One region of the Janthinobacterium sp. 61 genome, then DNA from elsewhere that is predicted to be linked to it. Evidence: riboswitches for the same ligand, from Rfam matches in the RefSeq annotation. Region 1 holds a riboswitch; the other holds the start of a gene.
What was found. Region 1 has a riboswitch for thiamine pyrophosphate ahead of CLU92_RS11770 (TonB-dependent siderophore receptor). Riboswitches for the same ligand answer to the same signal wherever they lie in the genome.

Region 1 (9,082 bases):
GCCGAGAATGGCGCGCACGGCAGCGCCATCGATGCCATAGTGCACGCCCTTGCACCACAGGTCGGCCACCAGTTCGTCAAACTCGCGGCGGGCAGGCACCTGGCCCTGCGCGTCAGGCGCCAGCGCTTCAAAGTAAAACTCGGCGCTGTCGCCGCGGATCTTGATTTGCTTGTACAGCGCGCGACGCTGGGGCGGGAATGGCGCCACGCGGGAGGCGATGCGCAGCAAGGCGTCGCTCTTGGGCGCGGCGCGGGGCGCGGGGGCATGGAACAGGGTCAGCAGGAACAAACCGTAGTCGAGACCCGCCAGCAGCTGCCCCGACTGGAACAGCTGGTCGACGGCGGCGCGCAACTGCGCGGGCGACATGGACAAGTCCAGGCACACGCCCTCGTCGCGCTGGACCAGGCCATGCGGCAGGCCGCCTGCGGGGGCCGCATCAGGAACAGGTGCGTCGTCGTCGCTCACCACTTGCCTCCCCCAGCAACACAGTCATAGAATTGCCTCAATGCACTAGAACAATATCACGGGGCGTGGCCGTGTGCATGACTCGGCAAAAATGTGCCGCCAGATGCAAACAGGGCCATGTCTTGCGAGATGGCCCTGTCGGATGGGGTGGAGGATGCCTAGCGGCGAGGCGGATTGGCGTAAATATCCTGGCCCACTTCGTTGATCTGGCGGCGCAGGTCGCGGCGCTCGTCGGGCGTCATGCGACCCGTGCGGCGCGAAGCCTCGGCGCCTTCGCTGGCGCGGCGCTGCTCTTCGGCGCGCGTGTCGAAACTGCGTGCGTCACGCTGTTCGCGCAGTCGCGTATCATTGCTATTGCTGCGCTGTACCTGTTCATAGCGCTGGGCCTGCACTTGCGGCTGGTCTTCACGGCGTGGTGGCGGCTGGTTTTGTGCCAGCGCCAGGCTGGTGACCAGCACGGAGCAAACGGCAAATGCGGACAGCACAGTCGTACGTGCGGCAATAGCTGCGCTGGGAGCGGCGTGAATTTTTTTAGTAAAGATATTCATTGAGTTCCTCTTCCGCGATGCCGTATAAACTTAAAGCTGATTTCCACTGTGGCCCCAGTGTATGATGCTTTACACGGTGCAGTAAGAGCAAATGGGTAAAGTTTGTAACACTTTGTAATGGGTCGGCATACCCCCTTGCCGACACCGCGCGAGGCGTTACTATAGCAACTAATATACGATAACACGACACCTTAAATGACCACAACCTCCACTTCCGGCAGCAATACGCCTACGCAATCGATCCACGGCCACCAGGCAAAAATCATGGTGGTCGATGACGATGTGCGCCTGCGCGACCTGCTGCGCCGCTACCTGACTGAACAGGGTTTCAATGTCTTCACGGCAGAGAGCGCGACGGCCATGAACAAATTGTGGCTGCGCGAACGCTACGACTTGCTGGTGCTCGATTTGATGCTGCCCGGCGAAGACGGCCTGTCGATCTGCCGCCGCCTGCGCGGCGCAGGTGACCAGACACCGATCATCATGCTGACGGCCAAGGGCGAAGACGTGGACCGCATCGTGGGTCTGGAAATGGGTGCCGACGACTACCTGCCGAAACCGTTCAACCCGCGCGAACTGGTGGCCCGCATCGGCGCCGTGCTGCGCCGCAAGGGTCCCGATGAAATCCCGGGCGCGCCGTCGGAAACGCCGCAAACCTTCGAATTCGGCGACTTCGTGCTGGACCTGGGAACGCGCACATTGAAAAAGAATGGCGAAACGGTGCCACTGACGACGGGCGAGTTTTCCGTGCTGAAAGTGTTTGCCCGCCATGCGCGCCAGCCGCTGTCGCGCGAGAAACTGATGGAACTGGCGCGCGGCCGCGAATACGAAGTGTTCGACCGCAGCCTGGACGTGCAAATCTCCCGCCTGCGCAAACTCATCGAACCGGACCCGTCGAGTCCGCTGTTCATCCAGACCGTGTGGGGTCTGGGCTACGTCTTCATCCCGGACGGACAGCCGCGCTAATCGCAGGCGAGGCATGATGAAGCTTGTTCCCGATATCAGCCTGGCGCGGCTGAAAAGCGGCCTGTTCTGGCGCACCTTTTTGCTGCTCGGCACCTTGACCACGGTCAGCATGATCACCTGGATAGGCATGATTTCCGTCATCCAGCGCGAGCCGCAGGCGCAGCAGATTTCCGCCCAGATCATTTCCGTCGTCACCATCACGCATGCGGCACTGACGCACTCGGCGCCCGAGCTGCGCCGCGAGCTGCTGTTCGACCTCGTCAGCAACGAAGGCATCCGCATCTTCTCGCTGGAAGAGGACGACCGCATCGAGCCGCCGCCCGACAATTACCTGATGCCCGAGATCGAGGCGCAGGTGAAAGCCAAACTGGGCAAGGACACGCGCTTTTCCGCGCGCGTCAACGGCGTGGCCGGCTTCTGGGTCAGCTTCAAGATCGACGACGATGAATACTGGCTGATGCTGGACCGCGAGCGCCTGCGCGGCTTGACGGGCTTCCAGTGGCTGGGCTGGGCCAGCCTGGTGTCTTTGCTGTCCCTGCTGGGCGCGGCCATCATTTCCAGCCTGATCAACTTACCACTGTCGCGTTTGACAGCGGCAGCGCGCGACATCGCCAAGGGCAAGCAGCCGGCGCCGCTGCCGGAAAAAGGCCCGATCGAAATCATCGAGGCGAACCGCAGTTTCAACCAGATGGTTGATGATTTAAAACAAGTGGAATCGGACCGGGCCGTGATTTTAGCGGGCATTTCGCACGATTTGCGCACGCCGCTGGCGCGCATGCAGCTGGAAGTGGAAATGGCGAATCTGTCGGACGAGGCGCGTATAGGCATACAGTCCGATATCGGGCAAATGGACGCCATCATCGGCCAGTTCCTCGACTACGCCAAGCCGACGGAAGCGTCGAGCTTTACGGACGTGGACCTGAGCGGCTTGCTGGGCGACATGACACGCGAAGCCATGCGCCTGCAGGACGTGACGATCAATGCCACCATCGCCGAAGGCGCACATGCGATGGGCAACCCCACCGACCTGCGCCGCGTAATGAACAACCTGATCGAGAATGCGCGCCGCTATGGCAAGACGCCGGGCAGCGAGATGACGGAAATCGACATCGCCTGCCATGTGCGCACCAGCCACGGCGCGAAAAAGGTGATCATCGAGGTGCAAGACCACGGCACGGGCGTGCCGGCGGAAAAGATCGAGCAACTGATGAAACCCTTCACCCGCCTCGACACGGCGCGCGGCCAAGCCAATGGCGCCGGGCTGGGCCTGGCCATCGTCGACCGCGTGCTGCTGCGCCATGGCGCCGAATTGCAGGTGCGCAACCGCGAAGGCGGCGGACTGGCGTTTCAGATCAGCTTGCCAGCGGCGTAAAATATAATCGGGCCTGCTCACTCCGGTGTTTGCGCCAGCAGTGCAGGCGATGCAGGTCGGATTAGCGGGAACCGCGTAATCCGACAAGAACAGCCAATAAGGTTGTCGGATTACGGCCTTACGGCCTCATCCGACCTACGCTGCCGACGCCGCTTCCTGCACCAGCAATTTATTCATCAGCAATTCTGTCGCCCCGTAGCCGTACAGGGAATCACTTTCCATGCCCGGCGTATCGAAGGGTATCGATTCCTCGCGGTTCAGCTTGGCAGGGTCGGCGTCCGCATAGCTGGCGCGCCAGGCGCGCTGCAGCGATTCATTGCGGCGGATAAAGGCCGGCATGGGCCAGGCATCGCGCTCCCAGTGCAGGCTGTCGCCCAGCAGGGGCCAGCGCTCGTTGAGCAGGGCCATGTCGCCCGTGCGCAGGCGGCGCACGGCCTGTTCCGGGCGCAAGCCTTCCAGCTCTTCCAGCGCAGGCAGGCTGTCGCGTTTCGGCCCGAACATATACGCCAGCATGATACGCCCGGCGGGCGCCCGGCGCGCCACCACGCCGACGGCATAACCGCCGCCCGGCAAGGGCACGGCAAACCAGCTGCCTTCTCGGTATGGTAATGATCTCATCGTTGCAAACTCTCCCAAAATCGTGTTCGGGGCACAGTCTACGCGAAGAAAGGCGAAAGTGGCGCATGGTACACCACAGCAACAAACCAATAGTTACAATATTTTCTCGTCATAGTGATATTGGGCAACAATCGGTCCCGCCTTGAACAGCGCTTCCTTCATGGCCGTGTCCAGGCGCGCATCGCGGCGGCGCATCCATTCGAGCAGCATGGCCGCTTCCTTGCGGCTGGTATCTCCCGCATGCGCCAGCACGCGGCGCAGTTCCGGGTCCGTGCACGCCTCGAAACGCTGGCTGTTCAAGTCCAGCGCCTGCAGCGCGGCGATGGTGGCGCCGATGGCGCGGTGCATGTCGAGTGCCGTGGCCGGCAAGCCGGATTCTTCCAGTGGGACGGTGGTCATGCGCATTCCTTTTCGCGTGGTGGTGACATTGGCTGCATTCTCCACCGCGCGGGCGAAAAGCTCAAGCGTCCACGACACGTTTCCACCCGTTCGGCCATAATCATGATTCAGCAATAGCCTAAACCTCAGCGGCAGGAGCCCCATGTTCAATTTCGACTTTTACAATCCGACGCAAATCCTCTTCGGCCAGGGCCAGATCGCCGCCATCGCCAGCCTGATCCCGCCACAGGCACGGGTCCTGATGACCTACGGCGGCGGCAGCATCAAGCAGAACGGCGTCTATGATGAAGTCAGGGCGGCGCTGGCCGGCCACACAGTGCTCGAATTTGCCGGCATCGAACCCAATCCCAGCTATGAAACCCTGATGCAGGCCGTGGCCATGGTGAAAAGCGAGCGCATCGATTTCCTGCTGGCCGTCGGCGGCGGCTCCGTGGTCGATGGCACGAAGTTCATCGCCGCCGCCGCCCTGCATGAAGGCGAGGCCTGGGATATCCTGGCGAAAGGCGGCAAGGTCGTCGAGGCCGCCCTTCCCTTCGGCACAGTCTTGACCTTGCCGGCCACGGGTTCCGAAATGAATGGCTCGGCCGTGATCACGCGCAAGGCCACGCAGGAAAAGCGCTCGTTCATGAGCCGCAAGGTGTATCCTAAATTTTCCGTGCTGGACCCCTCGAAGACGTTTACCTTGCCGCTGCGCCAGGTGGGCAATGGCGTCGTCGATGCGTTTGCGCATGTCATGGAACAGTACCTGACTTACCCTGTGAACGCGTCCGTGCAGGACCGCTTTGCCGAAGGCATCCTGTTGACCCTGATCGAGGAAGGCCCGAAAGCCCTGTCGCACCCGGACGACTACGATGTGCGCGCCAACGTGATGTGGAGCGCTACCCTGGCCTTGAACGGCCTGATCGGCGTGGGCGTGCCGCAGGACTGGTCCACGCACGCCATCGGCCACGAATTGACGGCCCTGTATGAGCTCGACCATGCGCAAACCCTGGCCATCATCCTGCCCAGCATGCTGCGCGTGCGCAAGCAGGCCAAGCGCGCCAAGCTGCTGCAATACGCGGCCCGCGTCTGGGGTCTCGATGGTGGCGACGAGGATGGCCGCATCGAGGCAGCTATCGCGCGCACGGAATTTTTCTTCCGCCACATGGGTGTCAAGACGCGCCTGGCCGACTATGGCCTGAACCACGCCAGCGTCGACGCCGTCGTGTCCGCCCTGGAAGCGCACGGCATGACGGCACTGGGGGAACAGCGCGACATCACGCCCTCCGTCAGTCGCAAGGTGCTGGAATTGAGTCTGTAAAGGCCTGGCCGGCCTACAGTTTGCGCAGGATGTCGATGCCCTTGTTGAGGGTGAGCGCACACAGCAGGCCGACAAACACCCGGCACACGGGCGGGCGTTCAGCGGTTAGCAAGGCGATCAGCAGCAGCGGCCCGACGAACACATGGTACTTCTCATTCAGACGCAAGTTGATCCTGCGCATGTAATCTGCCATCGCCGTTTCCACATCGCAATTAGTAAAAACACATTTTGCCAGAAATGTTCGTCCACGCTTCCCGTTCAGCCCATGTGTTGTAAAACGGTCAGCCAGTGGGACAGCTGGCCGTGCTTCATGCTAAGCTCTCGGTTCGCTAGGGGTCCTGGAGCAGTCATCCGGGTGAGAGATACCCTTCGTACCTGATCTGGATAATGCCAGCGAAGGAAAGCGCAAAGTACCTCCCTCCTTTGATAGCTCCTGCGTTGGCGCCAGCCGAACAAGCAGCCTGCCGTACTTTTTCCCAAGAGACGGCTTGAACCACGAGCAATCTATGTCCACACCGAATTTATCCGTTTCTGTTCTGACCCTGGCGATCCTGCACGCGTTTGCCGCGCCCGCCCTGGCTGCAAATGACACCGCCGAAGTGCAGGCCGACACGCAAAGCATGGCCGAAGTCGTCGTCACGGCCAGCAAGGCGCCGGCCGCCAAGCGCGCCTCCGTGGGCGGTTTTTCCGACGCGCCCCTGCTGCAGACGCCGGCGTCCGTCACCGTCATTTCACAAAAAGACATGCAGGACTTGCAAATCCGTAATCTCAGCGATGCCGTCAAGCTCGACACCAGCATCAACGACGCCTACAACGCCGTCGGCTATGCGGAGCAATTTTCCATCCGCGGCTTCAAGCTCGACAACAATTCCAGCTACCGCAAGGATGGCGTGGCGATTCCTGGCGACACGCAAATTCCGCTGGAAAACAAGGAACGCATCGAAGTGCTGAAGGGCCTGGCCGGCTTGCAGGCCGGCGTGGCCGCGCCGGGCGGGGTGATCGACTTCATCGTCAAGCGCCCCACCGCCGCGCCATTGCGCACGGTCACCGTGGAAACGCGCGAACGGGGCACCCTGTACGGTGCCGTCGACCTGGGCGGACGACTGGAAGACACGCGCTTCGGCTACCGCGTCAACGTGGCGGCCGAGCGCCTGCGCTCCTACATCAAGGGCGCGGATGGCAACCGCAAATTCATTTCCGGCGCCTTCGACTGGCAAATCTCGCCGCAAGCGCTGCTGCAAATCGATGCCGACTACCAGGACAAGGCGCAGGCGACGGCGCCCGGCTTCCAGCTCCTGAATAACACCACCTTGCCGACCGGCATCAGCGCCGACGCCATGCTCAACCGCCAGCCGTGGACGCGCCCCGTGGAAACCGTCACCAGCAATATCGGCCTGCGCTTCCAATACGCATTCAGCGACGACTGGCACGCCACCTTGTCGGCCAACCAGCACTCGTTCAAGCGCGACGACTACACGGCCTTCCCGTATGGCTGCAGCGGGCAAGAGCTGTACCCTGGCTTCTGCGGCAATGGCGACTTCGATGTGTATGACTACCGCAGCCTGGGCGAAACGAAAAAGCCCCTGAGCGCGCAAGCCATGATTCAGGGCAAGTTCGCCACCGGTGCCCTGCGCCACGAATTCACGGCCGGCGTATCGACCTTCCGCCGCAAGGACCGCGCCGGCCTGTACGTATACGACTGGGTGGGCGTGAGCAACATCTATCAGCCACAAATCGTCGGCACGTCGCCCGGCGTCACGGGTCCTGTGCGCCTGGTGCGCAAGGATACGGAAAACTCCGTCTTCGTGCAGGATATCGTCAGCCTGGCCCAAAACTGGAAGCTGCACGGTGGCTTGCGTCATATCAATGTCGATGGCTACCAGTACGTGCTGAAGGCAGCCACGGAAATCCGCGCCAAGCATGACTTCCTGCTGCCCAACGTATCGCTCGTCTACACCCCGCTCGACAATGTTTCCTTGTATGCAGCCTACTCACAGGGCATGGAACATGGCGGCACGGCCGACCGCAAGGCGATGAATGCCAACGAAGAGCTGACGCCCAGCCGCTCGAAGCAGATCGAATTCGGCGTGAAGATGGATGTGACGCCCGACTTCATGGTGGCGGCCAGCCTGTTCCAGATCCGCAAGGGCCTGGAATTCCAGAACGCCGCCGGCTACTTCGTGCGTGAAGGCCAGGCGCAGCACCGTGGCCTGGAATTTTCCGCCCAAGGCAAGCCGACCCGCGATCTGAACCTGGGCGTCTCGTTCACGGCCCTGAACAGCCAGCAATCGAACACGGGTGAAGCGTCGCTCGACGGCAAGCGCGTGCCCAACGTGCCCGCCTTCAAGGCGGCCGTGCATGCAGACTACGCCGTGCAACAGGTGGCGGGCTTGAGCGTCAATGGCAGCTGGGAATATGCGGGCAAGAAAGCGTTTGAGTACAACAACACCACTTTCGTGCCGTCGTACCACGTGTTCAACCTGGGCGCCGCCTACGCCACGCGCATCGCCGGCAAGACAGCCGTACTGCGCGCCGCCGTCAACAACGTGGCCGACAAGTTCTACTGGCGCGACGTGACGCCGGAATCGGACGGCTACCTGTACCCGGGCGCCAGCCGCACGTTCAAGCTCTCGGCGCAGTTCGACTTTTAATTGAGGGAAATGGCAGGCGCTGCAGCGAGCGCCTGTTGCAACAGGGGCGCCGCCTGTTCCAGGCGCGCCTCCAGGCTGTCGTGCAATACGTGATAGACGATGCCACGTGCGTCGAGCGCGTCGAGCAGGTAGCGGTAGATCAGCTGGCGCACGGCTTCCGACTCGCGCTGCAAACCGTCGGCCACCCACGGGCTGTCGGGCGCCGTCACCAAGGTCACATCGTACTGCGTGGCATCGGCCAGCGCCGCCAGGGGCGCGTCCGCGCCATTAAAATAATGGCGGCTGTAGACCAACGTCATCAAGGGCGTCGTGTCGCAAAACAGGAAGTGACGGGCTTGCGCGGCGGCTGCCGCTTCGCGTTCGACTTGTGTCAACGCAATGCCATACTGGTCGGCCGCGACGGGCACCCTGCCCTGGGTTTCGACGAATTCGCGCAGGTATTCAGGCACCCAGACGGTGCCGTAGCGCTCGGCCAGGGCGGCCGCCAGGGTCGACTTGCCCGACGATTCCGCGCCCAGGATCGCCACGCGCACGCAACGCTCCATCACTTGAGGACCATGGCATCTGGCGCGGCCGGCGCCGACTTTCTCCACGCCAGCAAGCCGATGAAGGCCATCACCACGAAGAAGGCATACAGCACGGCCGTCAGGGTCAGGCCCTTGTGCAGATACAGCCAGACATACAGCACGTCGACGACGATCCAGGCGATCCAGTTTTCCAGCTTCTTGCGCGACAGCAGGAATTGCCCCACCAGGCTGCCAGC
Region 2 (9,082 bases), 2.6 Mb from region 1:
ACGGAATTGCGCGTCACAAGCTGAAAGACATAGGCGGTTGCCAGCAGGCTCGACAGTAATCCACCCAGCAGTACATACAGGGAGCCGCGATGGTTCGCATTGAAGCTCATGCCGCTGGCTGGCAGCAGGGCGGCGCCCAGCGTGTGCCCGCTGGCGTGGTACTCCAGCAGCAGCCGGGTGCTTTCCGACTCGATCTGGAGCGCCGAGACATAGCACAGGGCCGTCAGGCACAGCCCGACCGCCAGGGTGATCAGGGCCGAGGTGGAAACGGAAGTGGAAATACGTTTGAAGAATGATTGCATGATGGCGTCCGGTAGCAGCGCCGGTGCCGATCCATGATCCGGCAGCCCTGGCAGTGATGCCCACTGTAGGGCGCGCGGCACATGGCAGTCCGTTCGCTGGCGAACGGACAAGCATGCCTACAAGAAATATAGTGGGCACTGTGCAAGCGCTGTGTTACGCTGCTGCATATGGCGCCCCTCGTTCGGACGTCTTACCTCTATCCCCTAGCTGACGACTGGAAACCAGGAAAACTGCCCATGTCGAGTCCGCATGCCCAGCTGCACAACCCGAATCAAAACCATTTGCTCGCCGCCATGCTCGACGCCGATTTCGCGCGCCTGGCCCCTCACCTGGAGCAAGTCTCCATGTTGCTCGGTGACGTGATCTACGATTCGGGCGATAAGCTCCAGCATGTGTACTTTCCCACCACGGCCATCGTTTCACTGCACTATCTGCTGGAAAACGGCGGCTCGTCGGAAATCGCAGGCGTGGGCAATGAAGGCGTGGTGGGCGTGTCTCTGTTCATGGGCGGCAACTCGACACCGAGCCGCGCCGTGGTGCAGACGGGTGGCGTCGGCTATCGCCTGAAGGCGCATTTGCTGATGGAAGAATTCGACCGCGCCGGTCCCGTCATGCGTTTGCTGCTGCGCTATACGCAAGCCTTGATCACGCAAATGTCGCAGACGGCCGTGTGCAACCGCCACCATACGGTAGAGCAGCAGCTGTGCCGCTGGCTGCTGCTGACCATGGACCGGCTGCCGAACCGCGAGCTGACCATGACGCAGGAACTCATCGCCAACATGCTGGGCGTGCGCCGCGAAGGCGTGACGGAAGCGGCGGGGCGCTTGCAGGCGCGCGGTTTCATCAGTTACCGGCGCGGCCATATTTCCGTGCTGGACCGCGCCGGCCTCGAAGGCCATGTGTGCGAATGCTATGGCGTGGTCAAGAAGGAATTCACGCGCCTGCTGTCGGACGTGCGCCAGCGCCAGGCGCACTGAACACCGCACCTGATACCGCATTTCCCTTCTTATCGTTGTCATTGCCCAGGCTCATCATGCAATCTATCGAAAACATCCCCCCGCGCGCGCCGTCGCGCTGGCCCATGGCGCTGGCGTTTTCGTTCAGCGCCGTCGTGTTGCTGGCCGTCGGCGTGCTGGCCTGGCGCGCGCCGTTCGAGACGGCATGCGTCATTGACGCGCTGGTATTTTTGCTGCTGATGCTGCTCGCGGCGCTGTACCGGCGCACGGTGTCGGCCAGCCTGCCGCGCCAGTTGCTCAAAGCGGGTGCCTTGCAGGATGCGATTTTCAACAGTGCCAATTTTTCCTGCATCGCCACCGATGCGCAAGGCGTGATCCAGATTTTCAATGTGGGCGCCGAACGCATGCTCGGCTATGAAGCCAGCGACGTGGTCGACAAGCTGACGCCGGCCGGCATTTCCGACGCGCAAGAAATCGTTGCGCGCGCTGCCGCCCTCAGTGCCGAACTCGACACCGTTATCACGCCGGGCGTGGAAGCGCTGGTGTTCAAGGCCTCGCGCGGCATCGAAGACATTTACGAATTGACCTACATCCGCAAGGATGGCAGCCGCTTCCCGGCCATGGTTTCCGTGACGGCCCTGCGCGACGCGCAGAGCAAGGTCATCGGTTACTTGCTGATCGGCACCGACAACACGGCGCGCAAGCAGGTCGAGGCGGAACAGGCGCAGCTGGACCAGCGCTTGCGCGAGCAGCAGTTCTACACGCGCTCTCTGATCGAATCGAATATCGATGCCCTGATGACGACGGACCCGCGCGGCATCATCAGCGACGTCAACCAGCAGATGGAAGCGCTGACGGGCTGCACGCGCGACGAATTGATCGGCGCGCCGTGCAAGAATTATTTTACGGAACCAGAACGGGCCGAGGAAGCCATCGCGCGCGTGTTGCGTGAAGGAAAGTTGACCAATTACGAGCTGACGGCCCTGGCGCGAGACGGCAAGCAGACGGTGGTGTCGTACAACGCGTCGACCTTCCATGACCGCGACCGCAAGCTGCAGGGCGTGTTTGCCGCCGCCCGCGACGTGACGGAACGCAAGCAGTTCGAGCAAGCCTTGCAAGACACGAATATCGAAATGGAAAAGGCCCGCCAGGCGGCGGAAAAGGCGAACCTGGCGAAGTCCGAGTTTCTATCGAGCATGAGCCATGAATTGCGCACGCCCTTGAACGCCGTCCTGGGCTTTGCCCAGCTGATGGCGTCCGAGACGCCGGCGCCAAGCTTGCCGCAACAGCGCTCGATCGACCAGATCCTCAAGGGCGGATGGTATCTCTTGCGCTTGATCAATGAAATCCTCGACCTGGCCATGATCGAGTCGGGTAAGGTCACCATGTCGCAAGAGGCGATGTCCCTGCTCGACGTGCTGCAGGATTGCCAGGCGATGATCGCGCCGCAGGCGGAAAAGCGCGGCATCAGCATGCATTTCCCCCGCTGCGGCAAGGCCTTCTATGTGCATGCCGACCGCACGCGCGTGAAACAGGTGATGATCAATCTGCTGTCGAACGCCATCAAATATAACCAGAGCGGCGGCAGCGTGAAGGTCGAGTGCAGCCGCCACGGCGACCGGGTGCGCGTCAGTGTCACCGACAGCGGCGCCGGCCTGAATGCCGAACAGATGAGTCAGCTGTTCCAGCCCTTTAACCGCCTGGGCCAGGAAAGCAGCACGGAAGAGGGCACGGGCATCGGCCTGGTCGTCACCAAGCAGCTGGTCGAATTGATGGGCGGCACCATCGGCGTCGACAGCACGGTGGGCGTGGGTACCACTTTCTGGGTCGAATTCAAGGCCTCGCGCGCGCCGGAGCTGCATCTGGAAGAGGGGTCAGTGCTGCCGGTGGTGCCGGAGAACCAGGAAAGCCAGCGTACTCTGCTGTACGTGGAAGACAATCCCGCCAACCTGGCACTGGTGGAGCAACTGATCGCCCGTCGCAGCGATTTGAAATTGCTGACGGCCGTCGATGCGCACCTGGGCATCGACCTGGCGCGCACGTATCAACCGGACGTGATCTTGATGGATATTAACCTGCCCGGCATCAGCGGCTATGGCGCCCTGCACATCCTGCACGACGATCCGCTCACCAGCCACATTCCCGTGATGGCCCTGTCCGCCAACGCCGTGCCGCGCGACATCGAGAAAGGCCTGGAAGCGGGCTTCTTCCGCTACCTGACCAAGCCGATCAAGGTCGTCGAATTCATGGATGCGCTTGACGTGGCCCTGCACCATGCGGCCGAGCACGGCCTGGCCGACGACATTCACACAGTACGCTAATTCAGCACTTCATTTTAGGAACACCGCCATGCTTCAAGCCACCGAGATCCTGAACGCCAGCATTCTCATCGTCGATGACCAGGAGGCTAACGTCATGCTGCTGGAACAGGTGCTGCGCAATGCCGGCTATACGCGCATCACTTCCACCATGGACCCGCAAGCCGTGCGCGCGCTGCATCAGCAGCACCGCTACGACTTGATCCTGCTCGACTTGCAGATGCCGGAAATGGATGGCTTCGAAGTGATGGAAGGCTTGCGCGACATCGAGGCCGGCAGTTATCTGCCCGTGCTGGTGATCACTGCCCAGCCAGGCCACAAGCTGCGCGCGCTGCAGGCGGGCGCCAAGGATTTCGTCAGCAAGCCCTTCGACCTGGTGGAAGTGAAGACGCGCATCCACAATATGCTGGAAGTGCGCTTGCTGTACCAGAAGCTGGCCGAATACAACAAGTCGCTGGAACTGATGGTGGAAGAGCGCACGGCGGAGTTGCGCGAAAGCGAAGCGCGCTTCCAGCGCTTCACGGAACTGTCGTCCGACTGGTACTGGGAACAGGATGCGCAAGGCAATCTGACGCGCTTTTCCGGTCCCGTGGCTGAAATGCTGGGCATCGGCAGCGAGGAAGAGCCGCAGCGCTGGAACGCGGCCGAGCGCGCCTTGCTCGATGCCAAGATTGCTGCGCGCGAACCGTTTCTCGACTTCATCTACAGCCGCGCCAACCTCGATGGCAGCACGCAGTACCTGCAGGTCAGCGGCGAACCGATGTTCGACAATGGCAGCCGCTTCATCGGCTACCGCGGTATCGGCCTCGACGTCACGGAGCGTCATCGCAGCGCCTGATTTATACTTGCTGCTATCGACATCCACAAGGAAAGCACCATGGCTGACAAATCTCCCTCCTACTGGTTTCCCGCCAAGACCTATGGCTGGGGCTGGGGCTTGCCCATCACGTGGCAGGGCTGGCTGGTGTTCCTGGCCGCGTTGGCGCTGTTCGCCTGCGGCGCCTTCCTGTTTCCCCCGCAAACCATGCTGGCAGGCTATATCGTGTATGAAGTGGCCATCGTTGCCGCGCTGATCGCCGTGTGCCAGTGGAAGGGCGAACCGACCGCCTGGCGCTGGGGCAAGAAGAAATAGACGTGCCGGCATCTGCTGCATTGCAGCAGATGCACATAGGAGACAAAGCAAGAAATCATCTGGCCACGCGGCGCGAACCGCGTATAATTGGCTCGCTGCCGCAAGGCGGCAAACGCTAGGGGTCCTGCCTTTCGCTGTGGAAACACAGTGCAAGCGCGGGTGAGAAATACCCTCCGAACCTGATCTGGATAATGCCAGCGAAGGGAAGCTTTAGGATGAACGCACCTCGCTTTTCCGCGTGCGCAATTCCGAACCTCCTTAGCTGGCTCCAGGCTATAAATAGTCTAGCTGCAAGTCTAGCCAAGGAGCCAAAATGAACGCCAACCCGAAATTCCTCTCTGCCACCGCCACGGTCGACGAAGCCGCCATCGCGCCACTGCCCAATTCGCGCAAGATCTATGTGGAAGGCAGCCGCCCCGACATCCGCGTGCCCATGCGGAGAATCAGCCAATCCGACACGGAAGCGTCGTTCGGTGGCGAAAAGAATCCGCCGATCTACGTGTACGACACGTCCGGCCCCTACACGGACCCGGACGTGCAGATCGATATCCGCTCGGGCCTCGATACGCCGCGCCTGCCGTGGATCATGGAACGTGCCGACACGGAAGAATTGCCCGGTCCGACCTCCGACTACGGCATCGCTCGCCTGGCGGACCCGAAGCTGGCCGAGCTGCGCTTCAATTTGCACCGCAAGCCGCGCCGCGCCATCGCCGGCAAGAACGTGACGCAAATGCATTACGCGAGGCGCGGCATCATCACGCCGGAAATGGAATTCGTGGCGATCCGCGAAAACATGCGCCGCCAGGAGTATTTGCGCGAACTGAAAGCCTCCGGCCCCATGGGCGAACGCTTGGCCGAGCTGATGGGCCGTCAGCACCCTGGCCAGTCGTTCGGCGCCAGCATACCTGCGGAAATCACGCCGGAATTCGTGCGCGAGGAAATCGCCCGCGGCCGCGCCATCATCCCCGCCAACATCAATCACCCTGAAGTCGAACCGATGATTATCGGCCGCAATTTCCTGGTAAAAATCAACGCCAATATCGGCAATTCGGCCGTCACCTCGTCGATAGGCGAGGAGGTGGAAAAAATGACCTGGGCCATCCGCTGGGGCGGCGATAACGTGATGGACCTGTCTACCGGCAAGCACATCCACGAAACGCGCGAATGGATCGTGCGCAACAGCCCCGTGCCCATCGGCACCGTGCCCATCTATCAGGCGCTGGAAAAGGTCAATGGCAAGGCTGAAGACCTGACGTGGGAAATTTTCCGCGACACTCTGATCGAGCAGGCAGAGCAGGGTGTCGATTACTTCACCATCCACGCGGGCGTGCTGCTGCGCTATGTGCCGATGACGGCCAAGCGCCTGACGGGCATCGTCTCGCGCGGCGGCTCCATCATGGCGAAATGGTGTCTGGCGCACCACCAGGAATCGTTCCTGTACACGCATTTCGAAGACATCTGCGAAATCATGAAGGCGTATGACGTGTCGTTCTCGCTGGGCGACGGCCTGCGCCCCGGTTCCATCTACGACGCCAACGATGAGGCGCAGCTGGGCGAACTGAAAACCCTGGGCGAACTGACGCAAGTGGCCTGGAAGCACGACGTGCAAGTGATGATCGAAGGCCCGGGCCACGTGCCCATGCAATTGATCAAGGAAAACATGGACTTGCAGCTGGAGCAGTGCGGCGAAGCGCCGTTCTACACGCTGGGGCCGTTGACGACCGACATCGCGCCTGGTTATGACCACATCACGTCGGGCATCGGCGCGGCCATGATCGGCTGGTATGGCACGGCCATGCTGTGCTACGTGACGCCGAAGGAACACCTGGGCCTGCCCAACAAGGCCGACGTCAAGGACGGCATCATCACCTACAAGATCGCTGCGCACGCGGCCGACCTGGCAAAAGGCCATCCGGGCGCACAAATCCGCGACAACGCCCTGTCGAAAGCCCGCTTCGAATTCCGCTGGGACGACCAGTTCAACATCGGCCTGGACCCGGACAAGGCGCGCGAATTCCACGATGAAACCTTGCCCAAGGATTCGGCCAAGGTGGCGCATTTCTGCTCCATGTGCGGCCCCCACTTCTGCTCGATGAAGATCACGCAGGAAGTGCGTGAATACGCGGCCGGCATGGGCATCGCGGAAGACAAGGCGCTCAAGCAGGGTATGGAAATCAAGGCCATTGAATTCATCAAGAACGGCGCCGAGCTGTATCGCAAGGTCTGAAGGGGAGCGTGATGCCTGCATTGATATCCATCACGCTCAACGGCGCGCCGCACCAGGTGCCGCCGGGGCAAACCCTCGATCAACTGATCGCCGCGCTGTCGCTGGAAAACCAGGCGCTGGCGCTGGCCGTCAACCGCAATGTGGTGCCGCGCAAGGCGTGGCCGGGACAGGTCTTGCAGGTACAAGACCAGGTTGAAATAGTCCGCGCCATCGGCGGCGGCTAGACTAAGGAAAAGCAATGACAAGTAATAACAACGACGACTTGCTGACTATCGCAGGAAAACAGTACCAATCGCGCTTGCTGGTGGGTAGCGGCAAGTACAAGGACTTGCCACAGACGCGCGAGGCGACGGACGCGGCGGAAGCGCAGATCATCACGGTGGCGATTCGCCGCGTGAATATCGGGCAAGATCCGAACGCGCCCAGCCTGCTCGATGTTGTGCCGCCGGACCAGTACACGATCTTGCCGAACACGGCCGGCTGTTACAACGCGAAAGATGCCGTCTACACCCTGCAACTGGCGCGCGAGCTGCTGGGTGGGCGCAATCTGGTCAAGCTGGAAGTGCTGGGCGATGAAAAGACCCTGTTTCCGCATATGCCGGAAACCCTGATCGCGGCCGAAGCGCTGGTCAAGGATGGCTTTGACGTAATGGTCTACTGCAGCGACGACCCCATCCAGGCGAAGATTTTGGAAGACATCGGCTGCGTGGCCGTCATGCCGCTGGCGTCACTGATCGGTTCGGGCATGGGCATCTTGAATCCGTGGAATTTGTCGCTGATCATAGACCAGGCGAAAGTGCCCGTGCTCGTCGATGCTGGCGTGGGCACGGCGTCGGATGCGGCCATTGCCATGGAACTCGGTTGCGATGGCGTACTGATGAATACGGCCATTGCCGGCGCGCGCGACCCTGTGCGCATGGCGCATGCGATGAAGCTGGCCGTGCGGGCCGGGCGTCTAGCGTTTCTGGCGGGCCGCATGCCCCGTAAATTCGCCGCTTCGCCCTCGTCGCCGATGGCCGGCCGCCTGGCGTGACGGGGCGACAGCGTCTGCCGTGTCGTCCGGTTGTGCTGGTGTTTGCCGGCCTAGATCCTTCCGGCGGCGCCGGCATCGCCGCCGACATTGTTGCCATTGCGGCGCAGGGCGCGCATGCCTTGCCCGTCATCTCGGCGCTGACGGTGCAGGACAACGACCGCGTGTTTGCTGTCGAACCGGTGGCGCCGGAATTGCTGCGGCGCCAGGCGCAGGCGCTGATAGCCAAGATCGCCATTCACGCCGTCAAGATCGGCATCCCCGGCAGTGCCGCGAATGCAGCCGTCATCGCGCAACTGATCGCGCAATTGCGGCTGGCTCGGCCGGATTTGCCTGTGGTGCTCGACCCCGTGCTGGCCAGCGGCCATGGCGATGTGCTTAGCCGTGACGACGCGGTGATGGCGCTGGCGCCCTTGCTGCCGCTGACGACCGTCATCGTGCCGAACGGGCCGGAAGCGCTGGCACTGGGCGGCGAAGAAAACCTGCGCGCGCAAGGCTGCAAGCACGTGCTGGTGACGGGCGGCCATGGCGAGGGCGAGGTGATCGTCAACCGCTGGATAGACGCGAATGGCGGCGAGCGAGCGTGGCGCTGGCCGCGCCTGCCTGGCCAATTCCACGGCAGCGGCTGCACTCTGGCGTCCGCCATCGCAGCGCGTCTGGCGCTGGGAGAGGCGCTGCCGGACGCGCTTGATCTGGCGCAAGCCTATTGCCATGCGGCCTTGTCCGATGCGTATGCCATTGCGCCAGGCCAGCTCATGCCCCAACGATTCATTCAATAAGGAAAACATCATGCGTGGACTGTATCTGGTCACTCCGAACTGGGATGACACCGACCGCCTGCTCGACGTGAGCGAGCAAGCCTTGCAGGAAGGCGTGGCTCTGCTGCAATACCGCCACAAGAGCGCCGAGGCGCAACAACGGCGCGAACAGGCGGGCGCCCTGCTGGCCCTGGCCCGCAAGTATGGCGTGCCCTTCATCATCAATGACTTTATCGAATTGTGCGAAGAGCTCGACGCCGATGGCGTGCACGTGGGCGGCACGGATGCATCCGTCGCACAGGTGCGCGCGCACCTGGGCAAGGACAAGATCGTTGGCGCTTCCTGCTATGGCGACATG

Region 2: it holds a riboswitch for thiamine pyrophosphate, as region 1 does, so the genes downstream of both, thiC (phosphomethylpyrimidine synthase ThiC) here and CLU92_RS11770 (TonB-dependent siderophore receptor) in region 1, are expected to answer to the same signal.

Annotation. Positions count from the first base shown of each region.
Region 1 covers NZ_PJMQ01000001.1:2,560,045-2,569,126, forward strand. The annotation lists gene CLU92_RS11730 (FapA family protein) at 1-465, opposite strand, end outside; gene CLU92_RS11735 (hypothetical protein) at 624-1,013, opposite strand; gene ompR (two-component system response regulator OmpR) at 1,278-1,979, shown strand; gene CLU92_RS11745 (sensor histidine kinase) at 1,993-3,351, shown strand; gene CLU92_RS11750 (Imm26 family immunity protein) at 3,487-3,969, opposite strand; gene CLU92_RS11755 (hypothetical protein) at 4,063-4,368, opposite strand; gene CLU92_RS11760 (iron-containing alcohol dehydrogenase) at 4,511-5,668, shown strand; gene CLU92_RS11765 (hypothetical protein) at 5,682-5,861, opposite strand; TPP riboswitch at 5,990-6,087, shown strand; gene CLU92_RS11770 (TonB-dependent siderophore receptor) at 6,175-8,319, shown strand; gene CLU92_RS11775 (AAA family ATPase) at 8,316-8,864, opposite strand; gene pnuC (nicotinamide riboside transporter PnuC) at 8,864-9,082, opposite strand, start outside.
Region 2 covers NZ_PJMQ01000001.1:5,195,280-5,204,361, forward strand. The annotation lists gene CLU92_RS23580 (bifunctional diguanylate cyclase/phosphodiesterase) at 1-302, opposite strand, end outside; gene CLU92_RS23585 (Crp/Fnr family transcriptional regulator) at 540-1,280, shown strand; gene CLU92_RS23590 (PAS domain-containing hybrid sensor histidine kinase/response regulator) at 1,337-3,580, shown strand; gene CLU92_RS23595 (response regulator) at 3,609-4,415, shown strand; gene CLU92_RS23600 (hypothetical protein) at 4,455-4,709, shown strand; TPP riboswitch at 4,817-4,932, shown strand; gene thiC (phosphomethylpyrimidine synthase ThiC) at 5,023-6,936, shown strand; gene thiS (sulfur carrier protein ThiS) at 6,957-7,160, shown strand; gene CLU92_RS23615 (thiazole synthase) at 7,175-7,969, shown strand; gene CLU92_RS23620 (hydroxymethylpyrimidine/phosphomethylpyrimidine kinase) at 8,002-8,745, shown strand; gene thiE (thiamine phosphate synthase) at 8,756-9,082, shown strand, end outside.